DNA from 2 places in the Streptomyces sp. TS71-3 genome. Region 1 is predicted to be linked to the other one. Evidence: predicted binding sites of a transcription regulator. Region 1 holds the regulator's gene; the other holds the start of a gene.
The links. The regulator HspR, encoded in region 1, represses chaperone genes until heat shock. The targets are predictions, from matches to a motif close to TTGAGNNNNNNNNNCTCAA.
Positions count from the first base shown of each region.

Region 1 (4,458 bases):
TCAACGAGGCGATCGACGAGGCCCGCTCCGAGTCGTCCGAGGAACTGCTCACCGTGCAGCCCGGCGGCCGGCGCCCGCCCACCCTGCTGAGATGGGTGCTCCCCACCGAACAGGCCCTGCTCGACCGCGGCGCCCGGATGCGCACCCTCTACCAGCACACCTCCCGGCACGCCCCAGCCGTCCTCGACCACTACGAGCAGCTCCACGGCGACGTGCAGGTGCGCACGCTGAACGAGGTCACCCAGCGGCTGGTGATGCTGGACCGCCGGGTGGCCTTCGTGCCCGCCAACTCCGACGGCACTGCCGCCTTCGTGATCCGCCATCCGGCGCTGATCTCGTTCCTGGCCACCACCTTCGAGCGCTTATGGGACCTCGCTACCCCCATGTGGCCCCGCCCCGCCCCGGAGGTCCCCGACGCGGGCGGCTTCACCCGCCGGCAGCGCGCCATCGCCGCCCTGCTGATCGAGGGCCTCACGGACGACAAGATCGCCCTGCGTCTCGCGATGAACGTCCGCACCGTCCGCGTGCACATCGCCAAGCTCGCCGACATCCTCGGCACGTCGAGCCGGGCCCAACTCGGCTACCGGATCGGGCAGTCCGGAATCCTGGAGCAGGACGCGTAGTGGTCCTGCGGTACACGCGAGCGGTACACGGGACCCCCGGTGTGCCGGAGTCACCCGATGCAGTGGCAACTGCGAAGACCCGTGGCGCACCCGCCCGTTCAGGCACTCCGGCCCCTCCCCGGCCGCGCCGGGCAGCCGCGTCCCGGGGCCGCGCCTTTCCGGTCCGCCCCCGGCCTCTCCGTGCAGGCAGGAGGCGGATGTTCCGGTTGTGCCGCCTGGGTCGACGAGTTGTGTACCGCGAGAGACCGCGCCTCCACTGCCGTGCACACCTTCCAGCTTCCCGGCCTGTCGGGCAGTGGGGCAAACGACGACGTGGCAGGGTGTCGCCCGGCGTGGCGCGGTGCCCGGCCCACCGTCCACGCCGGGGGGTGGATTTCCGGTCCGACACCGAGGCGCATCCGGCGGCGTTTATTTTGTGCACGCCGTTTACACGGATCGGTGGACGGACTCCCCCGCCCCCGGGAAAACTCTGATCGACGGACAAGGAGTACCCCGTGGGATTGCGCAGCACCATCAGCGAGCGCCAGCGACGTCTTGGTTTCGAGCTGAAACATCTACGTGAACAGGCCGGGTTGAGCGCCGCGGAGGCGTCGGAGCGGATCGGCATGGGCCGCGCCCAGCTCAGCCAGATCGAAACGGCGAAGACCACGATCCTGACCGAGCGGCTCAGGGCCCTCTGCGAACTTTACGGTTGCACAGATAAGTCCTACGTGGATGCGCTGGTGGCGCTCTCGGAAGCCTCGGGTAAGGGCTGGTGGAGCGCGTACAAACGCTCCATGGTGACGGACGCCCTGAGCCTTGCCGAACTGGAAGCAGACGCCCTGGAAGTGCGAATGCACCAGTCGCTCTTCATTCCCGGGCTCTTCCAGACGGCCGGGTACGCCCGGGCCATTTTCAACAGTCCGGGACTCGGTTTCGACAATTTCGAGGCGCCTTTGCGGTTCCGTATGGAACGGCAGCGGATTCTCACCGACGAGAATGCGCCGCTGGTACGGGCCGTCATCCACGAGGCCGCGCTACGGATACGGTTCGGCGGTGCGCAGGTGGTGCGCGAGCAACTCCTGCGGCTGGTCGAGCTCTCGAAGTTGCCGAACGTGACGATCCAGGTCTATCCGTTCAGCGCCCAGGCGTACGCGGCGATCAGTGGGAATTTCCTGCACATCATTCCCGGCAACGAGCGGCTGAGCACCGTGGCCCTGGAGCAGGCCATCGGTTACCAGTACCTCAGCGAGACGTTCCACCTCGAACGCTACAGCGCGATGTTCGATTTGCTGACCGAGAACGCCCTCGCCCCGATCAACGCGTCGTCGGCACCCGAGGCGCATTCGGCGAAGGACTCGCTCGCCCTTATCCAACACCTGCTTTACACGTTGTAGGAAGGACCAGATGCCCGAACTCCATTGGCAGAAGTCGACGTTCAGCAGCGGCCCGCAGGGCGAGTGCCTGAACGTCGCCGTCGCTCCTGACGGAACGATACGCCTTCGCGAAAGCGATGCTCCCCGGACCGTGCTGATCGCCACGCCGCACGGGCTGGCGGCCCTCCTGGAGGACATCAAGGGCGGCGCGCCCCGCTGAGGCGCGTTCCGCGCCGCCCAGCCGACAACCGTCCCCTGGGGGTTGTTCCGGTCGCGTCCGGACCAGCGGCGTGTGCCCCGCGCCCCCATCGGGTCCAGCCCCTTGCGGTCGTCCGTTGGCTGCGGGCTCTGTCGTGGCCGGTCGCGCAGTTCCCCGCGCCCCTTTGGGGCGCATCGCTGCACCTCGACGACCAGGGCGCCCCCAGAAGGGGCGCGGGGAACTGCGCGAGCAACCACGACGAGCCCGCACATGGTCAGGCGCCGAAAGGGGCAGCCCGGCCCCACCGTGCCACCGGCAGAAGAGCGTGCACGCCCAGCCGGAGCACCGACCGGCGGAGCCGGAAGAACCGAGCGAACTCGCGGGAACCCGGGGGAACCCGAGCAAACCCGGGGGACCCCGGGGGAAGCCGAACCCGGGAGGTTACTCCGGCTTCTTCGGTCGCCAGACCACCAACGCACTGGTCTGCTGGACCTCCTGGTACGGCACCAGATCGCGCCGGTACGAGGCGTGCACCGCCGCCTCCCGCTGCCGCATGGCAGCCGCCGCACCGTCGACCGCGGCCTGGAGTTCGGCGACGCGCGCCTGGAGAGCCGCGACCTGGTTCTCCAGTTCGATGATCCGCTTGATGCCGGCGAGGTTGATGCCCTCGTCCTGCGACAGCTGCTGCACCTGGCGGAGCAGCTCGATGTCACGGGCGGAGTACCGGCGCCCCCGGCCCGCGGTGCGGTCCGGGGAGACCAGTCCCAGGCGGTCGTACTGCCGCAGGGTCTGCGGGTGCAGCCCGCTGAGCTGAGCAGCCACGGAGATGACGTAGACCGGTGTCTCCTCGGTCAGCTCGTACGGGTTCCGGCTGCGTCCTGGTCGGCTGTCCATACCGTCAAGCTCCCTTCGCGGCCTGGAATAGCTCCGCCCGCGGGTCCTCTCCCACGGTGGCCTCGCGATACGCCTCCAGCGCGTCGCGCGCCTTGCCTGTCACGTCCTTCGGTACCACGACCTCCACGGTGACGAGAAGGTCGCCGCGGGTGCCGTCCTTGCGAACGGCGCCCTTGCCGCGGGCGCGCATCGTGCGCCCGTTGGGGGTGCCCTCCGGGAGTTTCAGGGTGACCGGGGGACCGCCCAGGGTGGGCACCTTGACCTCGCCGCCGAGCGCCGCCTCCGAGAAGGTGACCGGGACGGTGACGGTGAGGTTGTCGCCCCGGCGGCCGAAGACCGGGTGCGCGTCGACGTGCACCACGACATAGAGGTCGCCGGCCGGGCCGCCGCGCTCGCCCGGCGTGCCCTTGCCGCGCAGCCTGATCCGCTGCCCGTCGCTCACGCCGGCCGGGATGCGGACCTGCATCGTGCGCGAGGACTTCGCACGGCCCGAGCCCTTGCAGACCTCGCAGGGGTTCTCGGCGATCAGGCCGCGGCCCTTGCAGTCGACGCACGGGTCGGTGAGCGAGAAGCCGCCACCGCCGCCGCGCGAGACCTGGCCGGTGCCGACGCAGGTCGGGCACACGCGCGGCGTGCCGTTCTTGTCGCCGGTGCCCGAGCAGGCCTTGCAGGGCGCCTGCGACGACATCCTGAGCGGGACCGTCGCGCCGTTGATCGCCTCCGTGAAGCTGAGGGTGACCTCGGACTCGATGTCCTGGCCGCGCCGCGGCTGCACCCTGCCGCCCGCGGTGCCGGTGCCGCCGCGGTTGAACAGTCCGCCGAAGACGTCGCCCAGGCCGCCGCCGAAGCCGCCGGCGCCCCCGCTGCCACCCGGGGTCCCGCCGAAGAGGTCGCCCAGGTCGAAGTTGAAGTTCCCGCCGGTCCCGCCGGGGCCGGGCCGGAAGCCGCCGTTGCCGAACAGCGACCGGGCGTCGTCGTACTCCTTGCGCTTCTTGGGGTCGCCGAGCACGTCGTTGGCCTCGGAGATCTCCTTGAAGCGCTCCTCCGCCCTGGCGTTGCCCTTGTTGGCGTCCGGGTGGTTCTCCCGGGCCAGCTTGCGGTACGCCTTCTTGATCTCTGCTTCGGTGGCGTCCTTGGGGACGCCGAGGACCTTGTAGTAGTCCTTCTCGATGAAGTCCTTGGTGCTCATCCTCGGCGCCCCTCCTTCCTCTCGTGCGCCGCTCGCGCGGCACCGTGCCGGTAGGCGGTGTCAGCCCTCGTCCGGGCCACCGCTGTCCCTGTTTCTGGCGGTCCCGGCGTTCCCGGTGCCGTCCGTGCCGTTCTGCCCCTGCGTGCCTTCCGCGGAACCGTCCGCCTGGGCCTCCGCCTGGTCACCCGCCTCGGACCT
Region 1 is NZ_BNEL01000003.1:680,371-684,828, forward strand. It holds gene Sm713_RS27300 (helix-turn-helix transcriptional regulator) at 1-623, shown strand, start outside; gene Sm713_RS27305 (helix-turn-helix transcriptional regulator) at 1,118-1,999, shown strand; gene Sm713_RS27310 (DUF397 domain-containing protein) at 2,010-2,198, shown strand; gene Sm713_RS27315 (heat shock protein transcriptional repressor HspR) at 2,619-3,071, opposite strand; gene dnaJ (molecular chaperone DnaJ) at 3,076-4,260, opposite strand; gene grpE (nucleotide exchange factor GrpE) at 4,321-4,458, opposite strand, start outside.

Region 2 (4,458 bases), on a different contig from region 1:
CGGCGTCCGTCACGGTCAGCGGCAGCTTCTGCTCGTCGAGCTCGTGCCGGGCCGCGACCTTGCGCAGCAGCCGGCCGATGCCGCGCTCCAGGTTCCGCACGCCGGCCTCACGGGTGTACTCGCCGGCGAGCTTGCGCAGCGCGCTCTCCTCCAGCACCACCTCGTCCGTCTTCAGGCCGGCCCGCTCCAGCTGGCGCGGGAGCAGGTGGTCACGGGCGATGACGACCTTCTCGTCCTCCGTGTAGCCGTCGAGCGTCACCAGCTCCATGCGGTCGAGCAGTGCCTCGGGGATGGCCTCCAGGACGTTCGCCGTGGCGAGGAACACCACGTCGCTGAGGTCCAGCTCGACCTCCAGGTAGTGGTCCCGGAACGTGTGGTTCTGCGCCGGGTCCAGGACCTCCAGGAGGGCGGCCGCGGGGTCGCCCCGGAAGTCGGATCCGACCTTGTCGACCTCGTCCAGCAGGACCACCGGGTTCATCGACCCGGCCTCCTTGATGGCGCGGACGATACGGCCCGGCAGCGCGCCCACGTAGGTGCGCCGGTGGCCGCGGATCTCCGCCTCGTCCCGGACTCCGCCGAGCGCGACGCGGACGAACTTGCGGCCCATGGCGTGCGCCACGGACTCGCCCAGCGAGGTCTTGCCGACGCCGGGCGGGCCGACCAGCGCGAGCACGGCACCTCCGCGGCGCCCGCCGACCACGCCGAGGCCCCGGTCGGAACGCCGCTTGCGGACCGCCAGGTACTCGGTGATGCGCTCCTTCACGTCCTGAAGGCCGGCGTGCTCGGCGTCGAGCACCTCCTGGGCGCCCCTGATGTCGTAGGCGTCCTCGGTGCGCTCGTTCCACGGCAGTTCAAGGACGGTGTCGAGCCAGGTGCGGATCCAGGAGCCCTCCGGGCTCTGGTCGCTGGACCGCTCCAGCTTCTCGACCTCCTTGAGCGCGGCCTCGCGGACCTTCTCCGGGAGGTCGGCAGCCTCGACGCGCGTGCGGTAGTCGTCGGACTCGTCCTCGCTGCCGTCGCCGTTCAGCTCGCGCAGTTCCTTGCGGACGGCTTCGAGCTGGCGGCGCAGCAGGAACTCCCGCTGCTGCTTGTCGACGCCTTCCTGGACGTCCTTGGCGATCGACTCGGCGACGTCCTGCTCGGCGAGGTGCTCGCGGAGCTGCTCCGTGGCGAGCTTCAGCCGGGCGACCGGGTCGCCGGTCTCCAGGAGCTCCACCTTCTGCTGCGTGGACAGGAACGGCGAGTAACCGGAGTTGTCGGCGAGCTGGGACACATCCTCTATCTGCTGGACGCGGTCCACGATCTGCCACGCACCGCGCTTGCGCAGCCACGCGGTGGCGAGGGCCTTGTACTCCTTCATCAGTTCGGTGACGCCGCCGGGCAACGGATCCGGAGCGGCGTCGTCGACCCGCGTGCCCTCCACCCAGAGGGCGGCGCCGGGGCCTGTCGTGCCCGCACCGATCTTCACGCGCGCCCGGCCGCGGATCAGCGCCCCGGGGTCGCCGTCGGCCAGCCGGCCGACCTGCTCGACGGTGCCGAGCACACCCGTCCCCGCGTACTCGCCGTCCACTCTGGGCACCAGCAGTACCTTGGGCTTGCCCGGCTCGGACCGGGCGGCGGCTTGAGCGGCTTCCACCGCGGCGCGCACTTCGTTGTCGTTGAGGTCCAGCGGGACCACCATCCCGGGCAGCACGACCTCGTCGTCGAGCGGCAGCACGGGTAGGGCCAGCAGTGTGGCAGCGCCGGCGGACTCAGCAGCCATGATCTCCCCTTCGGCAGTCAAGTTGAGCTATGTGGGCTCAATGCATGTGAGCCCGGAGATGTTCCCGGCGCCGGGGGCGTTCGCTGTGGGCGATCACGCGTGTCCGGCGTGTGGGCATTTCGCCTGGCGGCGGGCCGGGCCGTCTTCGGGGGCCTGCGGGTCCGCTTCGGCTGGGCGCACCCGCCCAACGGCGCCCCGCGGGGGCGCGGGGACCCGCGCGAGCAACCACCACCCACCACTGGTCCGGCTGCGACAGAACCAGCCCCTTCGGGCGGTGGCGACCTGACGGTGTCGTCGTGGCGGTCGCGCAGTTCTCCGCGTCCCTTGAGCAGCACGGGGCGCAGCCCCACGGACAAGGGGCGCGGGGAACTGCGCGAACGACCACCCAGCCGGCGGTGGGCCGGACGCGACCCGGACAGCCCCCTCAGGACGGCCACGAGCCGGCGCGCGGCTCCAAATGCAGTTGCGTCCCGGCCCTCCGTGGACTTCCGTACCGCCTGTGACCGATACCGATGTGCTTCTTGCCGCCTACGACGAGCAGATGCGCGGCGCGGGGCCGAACCTCCCCGCGGGCGTGCACACCGAGAGCGACGGGCCGCTCACCCGCGTCGTCGGGCAGTACCGCGGCCTCGTGACAGGTCCCGCCGACCTGGGCGTCGAGGGCGTCGACCTGGACCGCCTGATCGCCCGGCAGCGGGACCGCTTCGCCGCGCGGGGCGAGGCGGTCGAGTGGAAGACCCGCGGCCACGACCGGCCCGCCGACCTCACCGACCGGCTGCGTGCGGCGGGGTTCGCGCCCGAGGACCGCGAGACGGTGCTCGTCGGGAGCACGGAGGAGATGGCCGCCGAGCCGGTGCCACCGGACGGCGTCACCCTGCGGGAGGTCGCGTCCGACGCCGACCTGCGCCGCATCGCGGCCATGGAGAGCGCCGTCTGGGACCAGGACATGGCCTGGCTCGGGGAGGACCTGATCGGGCGGGTCGCCGCGGCGCCGGACGGTATCGCCGTCCTGGTGGCCGAGGCCGGCGGCGAAGTGGTCTCGGCAGCCTGGCTGGTGTTCCGGCCGGGCACCGAGTTCGCCTGCCTGTGGGGTGGTTCGACGCTCGCCGAGTGGCGGGGCCGCGGCATCTACCGCGCCCTGGTGGCCGCGCGTGCACGGCTCGCGGCGGAGCGCGGCGTGCGCTACCTCCAGGTGGACGCCTCCGACGACAGCGCGCCCATTCTGCGGCGGTTGGGCTTCCATGCCGTGACGACGACCACACCCTGGGTGTGGTCGCCTCCCGCCACCTGACCGACCGCCGCAACCGACCGCCCGCCGTCACCGGCACGGTGTGGCACGCGCGCGATCGGCGTTACGGGAGGCCGTGTTGCGAGGGGTCGCCGCCCTGAGAAGCCGCGCATGCGGCAGGCCGGTCCTGCGGCAATGGCAGGATGGATCCATGCACGCCCCGTACGACATCGGCGACAGGCCCTCGCAGGGACAACGGTTCGACGGTGACGGCAGCCCCGTGGTGCTGGACCGGCGCGACGGGCCGTACGGCGAGGTGGTGTTGCGGCGGCAGGGCGAGCTGTTGCAGATCATCGCCAACGGCTGCTTCCTGATGGACACCTCGGACGGCCGCTCGGAGCGGCTGCTCGTCGACGCGGCCATGGACGCACTCGACGGACGCCGCGCACCCGCCGTACTCATCGGCGGGCTCGGCGTCGGCTTCTCGCTCGCACACGCCGCGGCCGATCCGCGCTGGGGCCGCATCACGGTGGTGGAGCGCGAGGAGGCCGTCATCAACTGGCACGGCCTGGGCGTCGCGACCGCCGAGGCGACCGCGACGGGCGAACCCGCCCGGCCCGTCGGGGCCACCGCGCAGACCGCGGGCGCCCCGCTCGCCGCGCTCACGTCCGCTGCCCTGGCCGACCCCCGCGCCGAGGTGCTGCACGCCGATCTCCTCGCACACGTACGGGAGTCGGACGCCCGCTACGACGCGCTGTGCCTGGACATCGACAACGGCCCGGGCTGGACCGTCACTGAGGACAATGACAGCCTCTACACACCCGCCGGCCTTGCCGCATGCCAGGCCCGGCTGACGCGCGGCGGCGTGCTTGCTGTATGGTCCGCGCAACCGTCGCCCGAATTCGAAGCGGCCCTGCGAAATGCCGGTTTCCAGCGGGTGCACACCAGAGAGATCCCCGTTGTCCGGGGCGTTCCCGACGTCGTGCACCTCGCAGTCGGGCGTGGATAGCCGCAGCTCGGTTCATTCCGTACGCTGCGTACCGACGCGCAGATCATTCAAGCGTCAACCGCACAGGTGGAATCACCCCCACGATTCCGAGAAGCAATAGTCAGGGGCGGGGCGATGGAGCAGACACACACCTCCCACAACGGCAGCACGGCGGCCACGGGCGCACAGCGCCGGGTCCTTGTCGTTGAGGACGACCCGACGATCGTCGAGGCCATCTCCGCCCGGCTGCGCGCCGAGGGTTTCCTGGTGCAGACGGCGGCCGACGGACCGGCGGGCGTCGACACCGCGGAGGCCTGGCAGCCCGACCTGCTGATCCTGGACATCATGCTCCCCGGGTTCGACGGCCTGGAGGTGTGCCGCCGGGTGCAGGCCCAGCGGCCGGTGCCGGTACTGATGCTCACCGCCCGCGACGACGAGACGGACATGCTCGTCGGGCTCGGCGTCGGCGCCGACGACTAC
Region 2 is NZ_BNEL01000001.1:1,784,828-1,789,285, reverse strand. It holds gene lon (endopeptidase La) at 1-1,762, opposite strand, end outside; gene Sm713_RS07380 (GNAT family N-acetyltransferase) at 2,262-3,053, shown strand; gene Sm713_RS07375 (spermidine synthase) at 3,202-3,999, shown strand; gene Sm713_RS07370 (response regulator transcription factor) at 4,114-4,458, shown strand, end outside.
Region 2: a site for HspR is predicted at 1,785-1,803, ahead of lon (endopeptidase La). Genes of this name have one in related genera too.